Regions from separate parts of the Streptomyces sp. NBC_00239 genome, predicted to be linked through region 3. Evidence: predicted binding sites of a transcription regulator. Region 3 holds the regulator's gene; each other region holds the start of a gene.
What was found. Region 3 encodes HrcA, which represses chaperone genes, less so after heat shock. Its sites were predicted from a motif close to TTNGCACTCNGNNNNNCNGAGTGCNAA; they were not measured.
Positions count from the first base shown of each region.

Region 1 (5,308 bases), 640 kb from region 3:
AGACGGGAGCTCTACCAGGCGGCAGAAAGGCCAGGCCGTGGCATCCGCGGTCACGACCGACAAGTCCCGAGCGGGCTACGGGCAGCTTCTTCGCACACCCGGCGCGCTCAGCTTCCTTCTCCCGGGGTTCGCCGCCCGGCAGCCGTTCGCCATGCTGACCATCGGCATCGTGCTGCTGGTCCAGCACACCACCGGCTCCTTCGGCAGCGCCGGCGTCATCGCCGCCGTCACCGGCGTCTCCATGGCCGTCTTCGCCCCCCAGATGGGCAAGCTCGCCGACCGCTTCGGCCAGAGCGCCGTGCTGGTGCCGGTCGTCCTGACCCACACCGCCGCCGTCAGCACGCTCACCGCGCTCGCCCTGCTGGGCGCGCCGCTGTGGGCCCTGGCGCTGGCCGCCGTCCCGGCCGGTGCCTCGGTTCCGCAGGTCGGACCGATGGTCCGGGCCCGCTGGGCCGCCCGCCTGCAGGGCGAGCGCGCGCCGCTGCTGCCCACGGCCGCGGCGTTCGAGTCCGTCACCGACGAGTTCACGTTCGTCGTCGGTCCGGTGCTCGCGACCTTCCTGTGCACCCAGATCCACCCGGCGGCCGGCCTGATCACCGAGGCCACGCTGACCCTGCTCGGCGGCCTGCTGTTCGCCGCGCAGCGCGGCACGCAGCCCAAGCCCGTCGGCCGCACGGCCCTGGCCGGCCAGAAGCACACCTCGGCGCTGTCCGTGCCGGGCGTGCGCGTCCTGATCGTCGCCTTCCTGGGCATCGGCGCCGTCTTCGGCGGCATGCAGGTGTCGCTGGCCGCCTTCTCCGAGGAGATCGGCAACCCGGGCGCCAACGGCCTGCTGTACGGCGTCTTCGCCGCGGGCAACATGATCGCGGGCATCGCCTGCGGTGCCATCGCCTGGAAGATCGGCCCGCGCCGCCGCCTGATCCTCGGGTACGCCGGCCTGACCGCCGCCGCGTCCGTGCTGTGGGCCGTGCACTCCACGCTGCTGCTGGGCGCGCTGGGCCTGGTCGTCGGCCTGTGCATCGCCCCGGCGCTGATCACCGGTTACACGATGGTGGAGCGGCTGGTTCCGGCCGCCTCGCGCACCGAGGCCTTCACCTGGCTGACCGGCGCCGTCGCCTTCGGACAGGCCGCCGCCGTCACCACCGCGGGCCGCCTGACGGACGCCCACGGCTCGCACGCGGGCTTCCTGGTGCCGCTGGCCGCCACGGTGCTGGCGCTGGCCACGGTCGTGGCGCTGCGCTCGCGACTGGCCCCCGCGGCCCCGAGCCGGGTCGTCGGCTCCTCTCAGGACCCGCAGGACGCCGAGGGCTCGAAGGCCTTCCAGGACTCTCAGGACCTCCAGGACTCGCAGGAGCCTCGTGAGCCGCAGGAGCCGCAGACCGCGTCGCGTGACGCGGCGGCCGGCCAGCACGCCCCGCAGGGCGGGCGGAAGGCCCAGGCAGGACAGGCCTCACGGGCCGCTCAGAGCCCGGCCGGACGCGGCCCGAACCGGCCCGCCGGACGTGGTCCGAAGCAGGCCGGCGAGCGTGGGATGGGTCACCGCGTGCCGGTGACGGTGGACTGATCCGGCGGAATGCGTCACCATGAAGCGTCGTTAGCACTCATAGAGCCAGAGTGCCAGGAGGAAATTCGTGCCGACCTACCAGTACCAGTGCACCGAGTGCGGCGAAGGCCTCGAGGCCGTGCAGAAGTTCACCGATGACGCCCTGACCGAGTGCCCGAACTGCAAGGGACGCCTGAAGAAGGTGTTCTCCGCGGTCGGCATCGTCTTCAAGGGTTCCGGCTTCTACCGGAACGACAGCCGCGGCGCGTCGTCCAGCAGCACTCCGGCGTCGAAGCCCGCCTCGACCACGTCGACGGCCGCTTCCACCCCGGCTCCGGCCGCCCCGGCTTCGAGCAGCAGCACCCCCGCTGCCTGACCGGGCCGCGCCCGACCGGGTGCCCGCCGCGCGTCCGCGCGCGGCACCACGCATCGCACGAGGCCCCGCAGCCGACTTCGGCAGCGGGGCCTTCGGCGTGCCCGGAGCCGCCGGTTAGGCTGGCAGTCATGGTCAACGCAGAGATCGGTGTCATCGGCGGTTCGGGCTTCTACTCCTTCCTGGAGGACGTCACCGAGGTGCGGGTGGAGACCCCGTACGGCGCCCCCAGCGACTCGCTGTTCATAGGCGAGCTGGCCGGCCGGCGGATCGCCTTCCTGCCCCGCCACGGACGCAGCCACAAGGTTCCGCCCCACAAGATCAACTACCGCGCCAACCTGTGGGCACTGCGCTCGGTCGGCGTCCGACAGGTCCTGGGCCCGTGCGCGGTCGGCGGCCTGCGCGCCGAGTACGGCCCGGGCACGCTGCTCGTACCGGACCAGCTGGTCGACCGTACGAAGAGCCGCGCGCAGACCTTCTTCGACGGGGAGCCGCTCCCCGACGGCACGGTGCCGAACGTCGTGCACACCACCTTCGCCGACCCGTACTGCCCGGTCGGGCGGGCCGCCGCCATGGGCGCGGCGCGCGGGCGCGGCTGGGAGCCGGTGGACGGGGGCACGATGGTCGTCGTCGAGGGGCCCCGCTTCTCCACCCGCGCCGAATCGCAGTGGCACGCGGCGATGGGCTGGTCGGTGGTCGGCATGACCGGACACCCGGAGGCCGTGCTCGCCCGCGAGCTGGGGCTCTGCTACACGTCCATGGCACTGGTGACGGACCTGGACGCGGGCGCCGAGACCGGTGAGGGCGTCTCGCACACCGAGGTCCTCAAGGTGTTCGGCGAGAACGTGGGCCGGCTGCGCGAGGTCCTCTTCGACGCGGTGGCCGCACTGCCGGCGACCGAGTCCCGGGACTGCCTGTGCACCCACGCCCACGACGGCTGGGACCTGGGCATCGAACTGCCGTAGCCCGGCTTCGGCGAGCCTTGGCGCGCCGCGGCTCAGCCGTAGCCCGGCTTCGGCGAGCCTTGGCGCGCCGCGGCTCAGCCGCGGCGCGGCCTCGGCGGGCAACCCCCGGCTTGTCGCGGCCCGGCTCGGCCTCGACGGGCAACCCCCAGCCTTGTCGCGGCCCGGCTCGGCCCTGGCAGGCAACCCCCGGCTTGTCGCGGCCCGGCTCGGCCTCGACGGGCAACCCCCAGCCTTGTCGCGGCCCGGCTCGGCCCTGGCAGGCAACCCCCAGCCTCGCCGGCGTTTGAGGCGCGGGTCCGGGCGGAGCCCGGTGCCCGGCGGAGCCGGGTTGCCCTCGGCTCCGCCGGGCAACGGACACGGCCCGTCACCGACACGGGTGACGGAGGTATCCACAGGCTGGGGACCGTCCACAGCCCCCAGCGGGACCCGCCACGGTCGTGGATCGTGAGGGACGTCCGGGCAGACGGCCCGGACCCCGAAGTCCCTCACGATGGGCGGTGGTCACCATGTCCGACACCCCGGCTTACCGAATCCCCCCGCACGGCTCCCCCGCCACGTGTCCCCCACCCCGCGGCGTCCCGCCCTTCGCCCCGCTCCGCGTGGGCCGCGGCGGCGACCGGCTCCGCAGGGCCGTGCGGCGCAAGCGGCGCATGACGGCCGCCGGGCTCGCGGTGGCCGCGGCGGCGCTGGCCGTATCGGGCCCCGAGGCGCAGGCCTCCCGCAGCGAACCACCCCCCGCACCGGCATCGCCGCGCCCGGCCGCCGTGCGGCTCGTATCGGCGCCGGTGCGCATCGCGGACGCGGCGACGGTGCGGCTGCTGCGCGCCGGGGACCGGGTCGACGTGGTGGCCGCCGGCGGCCCCGGCCACCCGGGCGCGGAGGCGGGGCGCACCCGCCTGGTCGCCGCGGCGGCCCGGGTGCTCGAGGTACCGCCCCCGGAGCCCGGCACGGCGGAGGCCGGGGCTCTGGTGGTGCTGTCCGTCCCGAGGGGGACCGCCCGGGAGCTGGTGGGCGCGGGCTCGGTGTCCCGACTGGCGGTGACACTGTGCTGATTCGCACCCATGAGCGGTCAAGTCATCTGAACGCGTGCCCCGATTGGACAGTGCGGCACTCGACTGCCGTAGCTTTCGGAACCGTTGGTTCCACGTCCGGTGAAGACGGCACATGCGTAGAGAGGCTCAGTGGTGAGCGAGAAGAAGAAGGTGAGCGTCCTGGCAGGCTTCAAAGCCTTCCTGATGCGCGGCAACGTGGTGGACCTGGCGGTGGCCGTGGTCATCGGCGCCGCGTTCACGAACATCGTGAACTCGGTGGTGAAGGGCCTCATCAGCCCGCTGGTCGGCGCGATGGGCACCCAGAGCCTGGACGCCTATTCCTCGTGCCTCAAGGGACCGTGCTTCGTGGACGCGAAGACCGGAAGCACGGTCGGTGTCGAGCTGCTGTGGGGCACGGTGCTCAATGCCGCGCTCACGTTCCTGATCACCGCGGCCGTCGTCTACTTCCTGATGGTCCTGCCGATGTCGAAGTACCTGGCCAGGCAGGAAGCCCGCCGGAAGGCCAAGGAGGGCGTGCAGGAGACCATGGAGATCACCGAGCTGGAGGTCCTCAAGGAGATCCGCGACGCCCTGGTGGCGCAGCGCTCGGCCGGAGGCGACCAGGACCGCGGGCCCGGGCTGGGCTGACCCGCAGGTTTCAGAGGTGGTGGGGGGGCTTCTCGTCGAGGAAGCGCGCGAGGTCGGCGGCGCTGTCGCTGCTCGCCGCGGGCGGGCGCTCGCCCCATCCCCGGTCCGTGTCGTCCGAGGACTGTTGGTCCAGCGGGTCGTCGAAGACCAGCGCGGGCTTCGGCCGGGAGCCGGGCTTCGACGGGTGCGGGCCGGGGGTGGGGGCGGTGCTCATGACTCCAGGGTACGGCGGGGAGGCGGCGGGCTCAGCTGGGAGCCTCGGCGCCCTTGCGGGCGTAGAACCACCAGCACACCGCCAGGCAGGTCGCGTAGAACCCGATGAACATCCACAGGGCCGTCGTGACCTTGAGGTTCGCGAACATGGCGGGGATGAAGAAGAAGCCGTACGCGGCGATGGCGGAGGAGAAGCCCGTGACGGCGCCCGCCTCCATCTCGGACTGCTTCAGCGCCGCGGCCTCGGCTTCGGGGCCGTTGCCCGCGACGGCCCGGGCGTGCTGGTCGCGGAAGATGACGGGGATCTGGCGGAAGGTCGAGCCGTTGCCCAGGCCCGAGAAGAAGAAGGCGGCCAGGAAGCCGGCGAAGAAGGTCCAGAAGCTGCCCTGGTCGGAGCCGGACGGCAGCGCGAAGATCACGACGACCAGCGAGGCCGCCATGCCGACGAAGGACAGCATCGTGACCCTGGCGCCGCCGATCTTGTCCGAGAACCAGCCGCCCGCCCAGCGCATGAGGGCACCCACGAAGGGGCCGA
Region 1 covers NZ_CP108095.1:4,835,942-4,841,249, reverse strand. The annotation lists partial or broken gene OG764_RS21405 (MFS transporter) at 38-1,276, shown strand; gene OG764_RS21400 (FmdB family zinc ribbon protein) at 1,632-1,919, shown strand; gene OG764_RS21395 (S-methyl-5'-thioadenosine phosphorylase) at 2,048-2,881, shown strand; gene OG764_RS21390 (hypothetical protein) at 3,388-3,933, shown strand; gene mscL (large conductance mechanosensitive channel protein MscL) at 4,063-4,560, shown strand; gene OG764_RS21380 (hypothetical protein) at 4,571-4,774, opposite strand; gene OG764_RS21375 (NarK family nitrate/nitrite MFS transporter) at 4,806-5,308, opposite strand, start outside.
Region 1: OG764_RS21400 (FmdB family zinc ribbon protein) is a predicted target of HrcA. The motif match lies at 1,595-1,621, and genes of this name have one in related genera.

Region 2 (5,308 bases), 930 kb from region 3:
CGCCCGCGCCGGTTTCCGCTCCTGCGTGTTCATCCCGCACGACCTGGAGCAGGGCAAGGTCGTCATGGCCGCCGTGTACGGCGGCGACCTGGTCGGCATCGACGGCAACTACGACGACGTCAACCGCTTCTGCTCCGAGCTCATCGGCGACCCGCTGGGCGAGGGCTGGGGCTTCGTCAACGTCAACCTGCGCCCGTACTACGGCGAGGGCTCCAAGACCCTGGCGTACGAGATCTGCGAGCAGCTCGGCTGGCGGATCCCGGACCAGATCGTCATCCCGATCGCCTCCGGCTCGCAGCTCACGAAGATCGACAAGGGTCTCCAGGAGCTCATCAAGCTGGGCCTGGTCGAGGACAAGCCGTACAAGATCTTCGGCGCGCAGGCCGAGGGCTGCTCGCCGGTCTCCACCGCCTTCAAGGCCGGCCACGACGTGGTGCGCCCGCAGAAGCCGAACACCATCGCCAAGTCCCTGGCGATCGGCAACCCGGCCGACGGCCCGTACGTCCTGGACATCGCGCGCCGCACCGGCGGCTTCGTCGAGGACGTCGACGACGACCAGGTCGTCGACGCCATCAAGCTGCTCGCGCAGACCGAGGGCATCTTCGCCGAGACCGCGGGCGGCGTGACCGTCGGCGTGACGAAGAAGCTCATCGAGAACGGCGTCCTGGACCCGTCCCTGACCACGGTCGTGCTCAACACCGGTGACGGTCTCAAGACCCTGGACGCGGTCGCGTCCGACACCGGCCTGTCGGCCACGATCCGCCCGAGCCTGGACGCCTTCCGCGCCGCCGGCCTGGCCTGACCATCCCCCTCCGTACCCGGAAAGGCAGTAGTGCCATGAGCGTCAACGTCCGCATCCCCACCATCCTCCGCACGTACACGGGCGGGAAGGCCGAGGTCCCCGCCGAGGGTGCCACCCTCGCCGAGGTCATCGCCTCCCTGGAGCAGAACCACCCGGGCATCGGCCCGCGCGTGCTGGACGACCAGGGCAAGCTGCGCCGCTTCGTGAACGTCTACGTGAACGACGACGACGTGCGCTTCGAGGGCGGGCTCGCGACGGTGACGCCGGACGGCGCCGGAGTGTCGATCATTCCGGCGGTCGCGGGCGGCTGCTGATTCCCCGATCCCCGCACTTCTTCTGAATTGCCCTCTCCGCAAAAGCGGAGGGGGCAATTCTGCTTGATTGGGCGCGGTAGGGTTGGGGTAGTCCCCGGCGTTGTTTGTGACCTACGTGCGTGAGTGTGCCCCGCGAGGGTCGACATCGGGCCAATGTGCTTGTGCCTTATGGGTGTTGAGGCAGGGTTTGTCCCGCCCGAGTTGCCCGGAAGTCTCCCTGGTTTTCGTCCAATGTCGACGTATTGACGTGTCCTGAATTCTCGTCGGAATGACCTGTTGCAGACAGCGTCCGGGCAGATACATTCAGCCGCGGTCGACGCGTTCCGGCGCAAGTATCTGACCCGGGACCGCGAAGGGCGGTCCTGCGCAAGGGCCAGTAACAGGGGAGTTAGCCATGGCTCAGGGCACCGTCAAGTGGTTCAACGCGGAGAAGGGCTACGGCTTCATCGCGGTCGACGGTGGTGCGGACGTGTTCGTCCACTACAGCGCGATCCAGATGGACGGGTACCGCACCCTTGAAGAAGGTCAGCGAGTCGAGTTCGAGATCTCGCAGGGCCAGAAGGGTCCGCAGGCGGACATGGTCAAGCTCGCACCGGCCGGCTGAGCCCGGGCGATCGACCACCGACGCACACGCACACGCGGGGCCCGCATCCCACCCGGGATGCGGGCCCCGCGTGCGTGCGGGCCCGCGCGTGCGGTCTTGACCGCCTGCGCGTCCGGCCCCGGTCGCCCGGTGCCCGCGGCCCCGATCGCCCGCGCCGGCGGCCTTGATCGTCTGTCTCGCCCATCGGGCCGGGTTGCTTGAGCCGCTTGCACTCGGGGGGGTCGAGTGCTAATCATTGGCGTTAGCACTCTCCAGGTGAGAGTGCTACATAGACGAGGACCGGGTCGGTGAGGCCCGCAGCGTCTGACGGGAAGGAACCGTCAGGCACGCAGGCCGTCCGTCGCGGGCGCCAACGCGGTCCGGAGCAATCCACCCCGTCCGGGAGGACCACTTCAGATGGCCAAGATCATTGCGTTCGACGAGGAGGCCCGGCGCGGTCTCGAGCGTGGGATGAACCAGCTCGCCGACGCCGTCAAGGTCACCCTTGGCCCCAAGGGTCGCAACGTCGTCCTTGAGAAGAAGTGGGGCGCCCCCACGATCACCAACGATGGTGTTTCCATCGCCAAGGAGATCGAGCTGGAGGACCCGTACGAGAAGATCGGCGCCGAGCTGGTCAAGGAAGTCGCCAAGAAGACGGACGACGTCGCCGGCGACGGTACGACCACCGCGACCGTTCTCGCCCAGGCGCTCGTGCGCGAGGGTCTTCGCAACGTCGCCGCCGGCGCCAACCCGATGGCGCTGAAGCGCGGCATCGAGAAGGCCGTCGAGGCCGTCTCGGGCGCCCTGCTGGAGCAGGCCAAGGATGTCGAGACCAAGGAGCAGATCGCTTCGACGGCCTCCATCTCCGCCGCCGACACCCAGATCGGCGAGCTCATCGCCGAGGCCATGGACAAGGTCGGCAAGGAAGGCGTCATCACCGTCGAGGAGTCGCAGACCTTCGGTCTGGAGCTCGAGCTCACCGAGGGCATGCGCTTCGACAAGGGCTACATCTCGGCGTACTTCGCCACCGACATGGAGCGTATGGAGTCGGCTCTCGACGACCCGTACATCCTGATCGTCAACTCCAAGATCGGCTCGGTCAAGGACCTGCTGCCGCTCCTGGAGAAGGTCATGCAGTCCGGCAAGCCGCTGCTGATCATCGCCGAGGACGTCGAGGGCGAGGCCCTGTCGACCCTGGTCGTCAACAAGATCCGCGGCACCTTCAAGTCCGTCGCCGTCAAGGCCCCGGGCTTCGGCGACCGCCGCAAGGCCATGCTCGGCGACATCGCCATCCTCACCGGTGGCACGGTCATCTCCGAGGAGGTCGGTCTCAAGCTGGAGAACGCCGGCCTGGACCTGCTGGGCCGCGCCCGCAAGGTCGTCATCACCAAGGACGAGACCACCATCGTCGACGGTGCCGGTGACAGCGACCAGGTTGCCGGTCGCGTGAACCAGATCCGCGCCGAGATCGAGAACTCGGACAGCGACTACGACCGCGAGAAGCTGCAGGAGCGCCTGGCGAAGCTCGCCGGCGGTGTTGCGGTCATCAAGGCCGGCGCCGCGACCGAGGTCGAGCTCAAGGAGCGCAAGCACCGCATCGAGGACGCCGTCCGCAACGCGAAGGCGGCCGTCGAAGAGGGCATCGTCGCCGGTGGCGGCGTGGCCCTGCTCCAGGCCTCCGCGGTCTTCGAGAAGCTCGAGCTCACGGGCGACGAGGCGACCGGCGCCAACGCCGTGCGCCTGGCCCTCGAGGCCCCGCTCAAGCAGATCGCCGTCAACGGTGGTCTCGAGGGTGGCGTCGTCGTGGAGAAGGTCCGCAACCTGCAGATCGGTTGGGGCCTGAACGCCGCGACCGGCGAGTACGTGGACATGATCGCCGAGGGCATCATCGACCCGGCGAAGGTCACCCGCTCTGCCCTGCAGAACGCGGCGTCCATCGCGGCCCTGTTCCTCACCACCGAGGCCGTCATCGCCGACAAGCCCGAGAAGGCCGGCGCCGGCGCTGCCGGTGGCGGCATGCCGGGCGGTGACATGGACTTCTGATCAACCCCTGAGGGCTGATCGGCTGTTCTTGCCGAGGGCGGTACCCCTTCCCGACCGGAGGGGGTACCGCCCTCGGGCGTTTCCGGGTGCTTGGGGCTCAGTGGGCGTAATCCTTGAGTTTCCCCGTGTCCAACGTGACGAGTACGGGATCGGGCAGGTCGACGGTGGCGCCGTACGGGTGGGTGGTGCGCTGGGCGTACTTGCCCTTCTCGGGGGTGCTGTAGACGACGAGGGTCTGCTCGTCGCGGTTGATCAGGAAGTGCACGGGGATCCCGGCGGCCGCGTAGCCGTCGCGCTTCTCGTGCCGGTCGCGGCGGTCGGTGTCGTGGTCGTGGGACGTGACCTCGACGGTCATGAGGACGCCGTCGGGATCGGACCATTCGCCGTGCCCCGCGAAGTGGCCTCGGGGTGCGAGCACCCCATCGGGCTTCGCCCTTCCGTTCCGGTACGTCTCGATCTTGAGGCCCCGCTCGCCGTACAGGCCCAGCTCGGGCCGGTACTGCATGCACATGGCTTGCAGCCACATGACGATCTCGTCGTGATCCCCGTCCGGCACGGGCTTGACCTCCAGCTTTCCCTGGATGAATTCGAGCGTGACCGTCTCGGGAGCCGTGCGGGCGAGCCGCTCGAAGTCCTCGACGGCCATCTGCTGGTGCGTCTCGGTGCCGGCGGAGCTGGGGGTCATGGTGTCGCCTCCTCGACACCATGGTGCCCTGGCGCCGGGCCGGTGGGCCGGTTGAACCGTCATAGGCGTGACTCCTCTCGGATACGGGCCGCGTGGGCGTGGACCTCGGCGGGGGTGAGGGTGGGGGTGTGCACCGGGGCGGCGGTGTACGGGCGGCAGGCGCGGCAGCGGCCCTCGGTGAAGGCGGTGGGCGGGCCGGGCGCGCCGCATTCGTAGCACTCGGCCCGGGGCGGGGACGCGGGGGCCGCCGGGCCCTCTGCGCCCGCCGTGCTCGCTTGTGCGGGGAGCTTGGATTCCAGGCGCTTGCGGACGAACGCCGCCGGGTGGTGGACCGGGGTGGGGAGTCCGGTCGTGAGGGTGAGGCGGATCCGGTCCGGCGAGATGCCGCGGGCGAGCCAGGGGGTGACGAGGGGGGCCAGTGCCGTGCAGTCGCCCTTGGAAAGCGCCAGCGCGGGTGCGGTCCGGCCCAGCGAGGCCAGTACGCCGTAGGCGGACGAGTACACCCCATCAGCCTCGCCGATGCCCGGCGCCGCAATCCCTGCCTCGCCGATGCCCGGAGGCGCCATCCCTGCCTCGCCGATGCCCTGGGCCGTAACCCCCGCCTTGTCGATGGCCTGGGGTGCAACATCCAGCCTCGCCGGCGTTTGAGGCGCGGGGTTTGGGGCGGAGCCCCAAGCAACCCGGCTCCGCCGGGCACCGGGCTCTGCCCGGACCCGCGCCTCAAACGCCGGCGAGGCTGGGAATTGCCCCCCGGGCGTCGGCGAGGCTGGGAATTGCCCCCCGGGCGTTGGCAAGGCCGGGGTTGGCGCCCCGGGCGTCGGAGGGGCTGGGGTTGGCGCCCGCGGCGTCGGCGCCTCGAGCGGTGGCGGAGCCAGGGGGGC
Region 2 covers NZ_CP108095.1:4,554,313-4,559,620, forward strand. The annotation lists gene thrC (threonine synthase) at 1-802, shown strand, start outside; gene OG764_RS20185 (MoaD/ThiS family protein) at 838-1,116, shown strand; gene OG764_RS20190 (cold-shock protein) at 1,511-1,720, shown strand; gene groL (chaperonin GroEL) at 2,117-3,742, shown strand; gene OG764_RS20200 (Uma2 family endonuclease) at 3,840-4,427, opposite strand; gene OG764_RS20205 (hypothetical protein) at 4,487-4,930, opposite strand.
Region 2: groL (chaperonin GroEL) is a predicted target of HrcA. The motif match lies at 1,926-1,952, and genes of this name have one in related genera.

Region 3 (5,308 bases):
CCCGGGCGCGTATGCGGCGGCGCTGGCGGAGGGGCGGTCGCCGGGGGCGGGGCGTGAGCTGCTGTCCGCCGAGGACCGGCGGGTGGAGCGGATTCTGCTGGAGCTGCGGCTGGTGGAGGGGTGTCCGCTGGAGCTGCTGGCCGAGGCCGGGCTCGCCGCCTCCCGCAAGGCCTTGGCGGACGGGCTGCTGGAGGCGGGGCCGTACGCGCGGGGGCGGGCCGTGCTGACCCTGCGGGGGCGGTTGCTGGCCGACGCGGTGGTCCGGGACCTGGTGGACTGACGGGCGGTCCGGACCCACGGAGCTCCGCCCCGGACCCCGCGCCTCAAACGCCGGCGGGGCTGGAGTTGCCCTTGGGTGGCGCCCCGGACGCCGGCGGGGTCGGAGTCGCCTCCGGCGGCGCCTCAAACGCCGGCGGGGCTGGATGTTGCCCCCGGTGCCTCGGACGTCCGCGCGGGCGGGTTGCCCCCGGCGTCGAGCGCCGGCCGGGCTGGACCCCGTGTTTCAGGCCGGGGCCGTGACGAAGTCGATGAGGTGTTCCACCGAGCCCAGCAGGGACGGCTCCAAGTCCTGGTAGGAGCGGACGCGCGACAGGATGTGCTGCCAGGCGGCGCCAGTGTTCTCCGGCCAGGCCAGGGCTCGGCAGATGCCCGTTTTCCAGTCCGTGCCGTGGGGGACGGTCGGCCAGGCGGGGATGCCCAGGGACGACGGCTTCACGGCCTGCCAGACGTCGATGTAGGGGTGGCCCACGACCAGGACGTCGGCGTGGGTGACCGAAGCCGCGATGCGGGACTCCTTCGAGCCCGGGACCAGGTGGTCGACCAGGACGCCCAGGCGCGCGTCCGGACCGGGGGCGAACTCCGCGACGATCGCCGGGAGGTCGTCGATGCCCTCCAGGTACTCCACGACCACCCCCTCGATCCGCAGGTCGTCGCCCCACACCCGCTCGACGAGTTCGGCGTCGTGGCGACCCTCCACGTAGATCCGGCCCGCGCGGGCCACCCGGGCCCGGGCCCCCGGCACGGCCACCGAGCCCGACGCGGTACGGGCCGGCGCGGCCGGCCGCCGGGCGGGGCGTACGAGGGTGACGACGGCGCCGTCCAGCAGGAAGCCGCGCGGCGCCATCGGGAAGACCCGGCGCTTGCCGAACCGGTCCTCCAGCGTCACCGTGCCGGCCTCGCAGGCCGTCACCGCACCGCAGAAGCCCGTACCGGCCTCCTCGACCACCAGGTCGGGATCGGCCGGGACCTCCGGGACGGGGCGGGCCGCGCTCCGCTTCCAGGGCGGCGTCAGATCGGGTGAGTACTCGCGCATCCGGACGACAGTAGGGAGGGGCGGCGGATCAGACCGGCGACACGCCGAAGCGGTCCGCCAGTGTGGCGCGTTGCGCACGGACGAAAGCCGCATCCACCACCGCACCGTGCCCCGGCACGTACACCGCGTCCTCGCCGCCCAGCGCGAGCAGCCGGTCGAGAGCGGCCGGCCACTGCCTGCGGACCGCGTCGGGGCCGGCTTGAGGATCACCGGACTCCTCCACGAGGTCCCCGCAGAACACCACCTCGCGCGAGCCGGGGACGAACACCGCGAGATCGTGCCGGGTGTGGCCGGGGCCCACGTTGGCCAGCAGCACCTGCACCCCGCCCAGTTCCAGCGTCCACTCGCCCGAGACCAGGTGCCGGGGCGCGACCAGCAGGTCGGCCGACTCCGCGGCCTCGGACTCCGCCAGCCCGTGCCGTACCGCGTCCTCGCGGAGCACGTCGTGGCTCGTCAGCAGCAGCCCGTCCAGGCCCACCGCGCCGAAGACCTCCACGCCGGAGAAGGCCGAGGCCCCCAGAACGTGGTCGAAATGTCCGTGCGTGAATGCGATATGAGTCACTCGGCGGCCGGCCAGCCGCTCCGCCTGGGCCCGCACCTCGGAGCCCTCCCGGAGGCAGGAGCCGGGGTCCACGAGGAGCACCGCATCGTCTCCCACCACCAGTCCCACCGTGCAGTCCCACACCGGCAGCCGTCGCCGGCCGGCGCGCCCGGTGAGCCCTTCCCACCCGGCCTCTTCCCATTGGACGTCCATGCCGCGACGCTACCTTGACGGGCCGCCCTTGCTAGGGGTGCACCTCCCCGCCGTACACTGACCGGGGGATCTCTGGCACTCGAACACCACGAGTGCCAGCAGCAGGCCCGCAAGCAGGACCGCAGGACGCAAACGGAAACGACGCATCACAGCTGGAGGTGTGCGCGATGCTCAGCGAACGCAGACTCGAGGTGCTGCGCGCCATCGTCCAGGACTACGTCGGGACGGAGGAGCCGGTCGGCTCCAAGGCGCTCACCGAGCGCCACCGGCTCGGCGTGTCGCCGGCCACGGTGCGCAACGACATGGCGGTGCTGGAGGACGAGGGCTTCATCGCCCAGCCGCACACCAGCGCCGGCCGCATCCCGACGGACAAGGGCTACCGGCTCTTCGTCGACAAGCTCGCCGGCGTCAAGCCGCTGTCGTCGCCGGAGCGGCGGGCCATCCAGAACTTCCTGGACGGCGCCGTCGACCTCGACGACGTGGTCGGCCGTACGGTCCGGCTGCTCGCGCAGCTGACCCGGCAGGTGGCGGTCGTGCAGTACCCGTCGCTGACCCGGTCCACGGTCCGCCACGTCGAGCTGCTGGCGCTCGCGCCCGCACGCCTGATGCTGGTGCTGATCACGGACACCGGCCGGGTCGAGCAGCGGATGGTCGACGCGCCCGCGCCCTTCGGCGAGACCGCGCTGGCCGACCTGCGGGCCCGGCTCAACGCCCGGGTCGTCGGACGCCGGTTCGCGGACGTGCCGCAGCTGGTGCAGGACCTGCCGGAGTCGTTCGAGACGGACGACCGCGGCACGGTACAGATCGTGCTCGCGACCCTGCTGGAGACCCTGGTCGAAGAGACCGAGGAGCGGCTGATGATCGGCGGCACCGCCAATCTCACCCGCTTCGGGCACGATTTCCCCCTCACGATCAGGCCGGTGCTGGAGGCCCTGGAGGAGCAGGTCGTGCTCCTCAGGCTGCTCGGCGAGGCCAATGAATCGGGCATGACCGTACGCATTGGGCATGAGAACGCCTACGAGGGACTGAACTCCACGTCCGTCGTCTCGGTCGGCTACGGTTCGGGCGGCGAGGCAGTCGCCAAACTCGGCGTGGTCGGACCGACCCGCATGGACTACCCCGGAACGATGGGAGCGGTACGCGCAGTGGCACGTTACGTCGGACAGATCCTGGCGGAGTCGTAAGTGGCCACGGACTACTACGCCGTTCTCGGCGTGCGCCGCGACGCATCGCAGGACGAGATCAAGAAGGCCTTCCGCAAGCTCGCGCGCGAGCTGCACCCGGACGTGAACCCCGATCCCAAGACGCAAGAGCGTTTCAAGGAGATCAACGCCGCGTACGAGGTGCTGTCGGACCCGCAGAAGAAGCAGGTCTACGACCTCGGCGGCGACCCGCTGTCCGCCTCCGGCGGCGGCGGTGGCGCGGGCGGCTTCGGGGCCGGCGGCTTCGGCAACTTCTCGGACATCATGGACGCCTTCTTCGGACAGGCGTCCCAGCGCGGCCCGCGCTCGCGCACCCGCCGCGGCCAGGACGCGATGATCCGGCTGGAGCTGGAACTCGACGAGGCCGCGTTCGGGACCACCAAGGACATCCAGGTCGACACCGCGATCGTGTGTACGACCTGCTCGGGCGAGGGCGCCGCACCCGGCACCTCCGCCCAGACCTGTGACATGTGCCGCGGCCGCGGCGAGGTCTCCCAGGTCACCCGCTCCTTCCTGGGCCAGGTCATGACCTCGCGCCCGTGCCCGCAGTGCCAGGGCTTCGGCACCGTGGTCCCGACCCCGTGCCCCGAGTGCGCGGGCGACGGCCGGGTCCGCTCCCGCCGCACCCTCACGGTCAAGATCCCGGCCGGTGTGGAGAACGGCACCCGCATCCAGCTCGCGGGCGAGGGCGAGGTCGGCCCCGGCGGCGGCCCCGCCGGCGACCTGTACGTGGAGATCCACGAGCTCCCGCACCCGGTCTTCCAGCGGCGCGGCGACGACCTGCACTGCACGGTCACCCTCCCCATGACGGCGGCCGCGCTGGGCACGAAGTGCCCGCTGGAGACGCTGGACGGGATGGAGGAGGTCGACATCCGGCCCGGTACCCAGTCCGGCCAGTCGATCCCGCTGCACGGGCGCGGCGTCACGCACCTGCGCGGCGGCGGCCGCGGCGACCTCATCGTGCACGTCGAGGTCATGACCCCGAACAAGCTGGACCCGCAGCAGGAGGACCTGCTGCGCCAGCTGGCCAAGCTGCGCGGCGAAGAGCGCCCCCTCGGGCAGTTCCAGCCGGGCCAGCAGGGCCTGTTCAGCCGCCTGAAGGACGCGTTCAACGGCCGCTGACGGCGGCTCGCCGGGCACCTGAACGACGCGTCGCCGGGCACCCGGTCGACGTGCAGGACGGGCCCGCCGCCGGTGGTGGCGGGTTCCGTCCGGCGGACTATGCCAGGCGAATGCACCGATTCGGCCTGCTGCGGGGGACATGGCACGATGCGGTCATGTCCTCCGCACTGAGCGATCTCTGCCGGTTCCCGGTCGTGCAGGCGCCGATGGCCGGCGGCGGTTCCTGCCCCGAGCTCGCCGCAGCGGTCGCCTCGGCGGGCGGACTCGGCTTCCTGGCCGGCGGGTACAAGACCGCCGACGGGATGTACCAGGAGGTCAAGCGGCTGCGCGCGCTCACCGCGCGCCCCTTCGGCGTCAACCTCTTCATGCCGCAGCACGCCGCGGTGGACCCGGCCGAGATCGAGGCGTACCGCGGACAGCTCGCCGGTGAGGCCAGCTGGTACGAGACCGCGCTGAGCGAGGACGTCTTCGCCTGCTCCGACGACGGCTACGACGCCAAGATCGCGATCCTCCTCGACGATCCGGTGCCGCTCGTCTCCTTCACCTTCGGCTGCCCCGAGCCCGCGACGCTGGACGCGTTCGCGAAGGCCGGCACCCGTACCGCGGTCACCGTGACCTCCGCCGAGGAGGCCCGTGCCGCGCAGAGCGCCGGCGCGCACGCCGTCTGCGTGCAGGGCATCGAGGCCGGCGGGCACCAGGGCACCCACCGCGACGACCCGCAGGCCGACGGCACCGGCTTCGGTCTGCTGCCGCTCGTCGCCCAGGTGCGCGAGGCCGTCGGGCTCCCGATCGTCGCCGCGGGCGGGCTGATGCGCGGGTCGCAGATCGCCGCCGTGCTCGCCGCCGGCGCCGAGGCCGCACAGCTCGGCACCGCCTTCCTGGCCTGCCCGGAGTCGGGCGCCGACCCGCTGCACAAGC
Region 3 covers NZ_CP108095.1:5,480,719-5,486,026, forward strand. The annotation lists gene hemW (radical SAM family heme chaperone HemW) at 1-280, shown strand, start outside; gene OG764_RS24110 (DUF3097 domain-containing protein) at 503-1,312, opposite strand; gene OG764_RS24115 (MBL fold metallo-hydrolase) at 1,341-2,066, opposite strand; gene hrcA (heat-inducible transcriptional repressor HrcA) at 2,234-3,250, shown strand; gene dnaJ (molecular chaperone DnaJ) at 3,251-4,390, shown strand; gene OG764_RS24130 (nitronate monooxygenase) at 4,546-5,308, shown strand, end outside.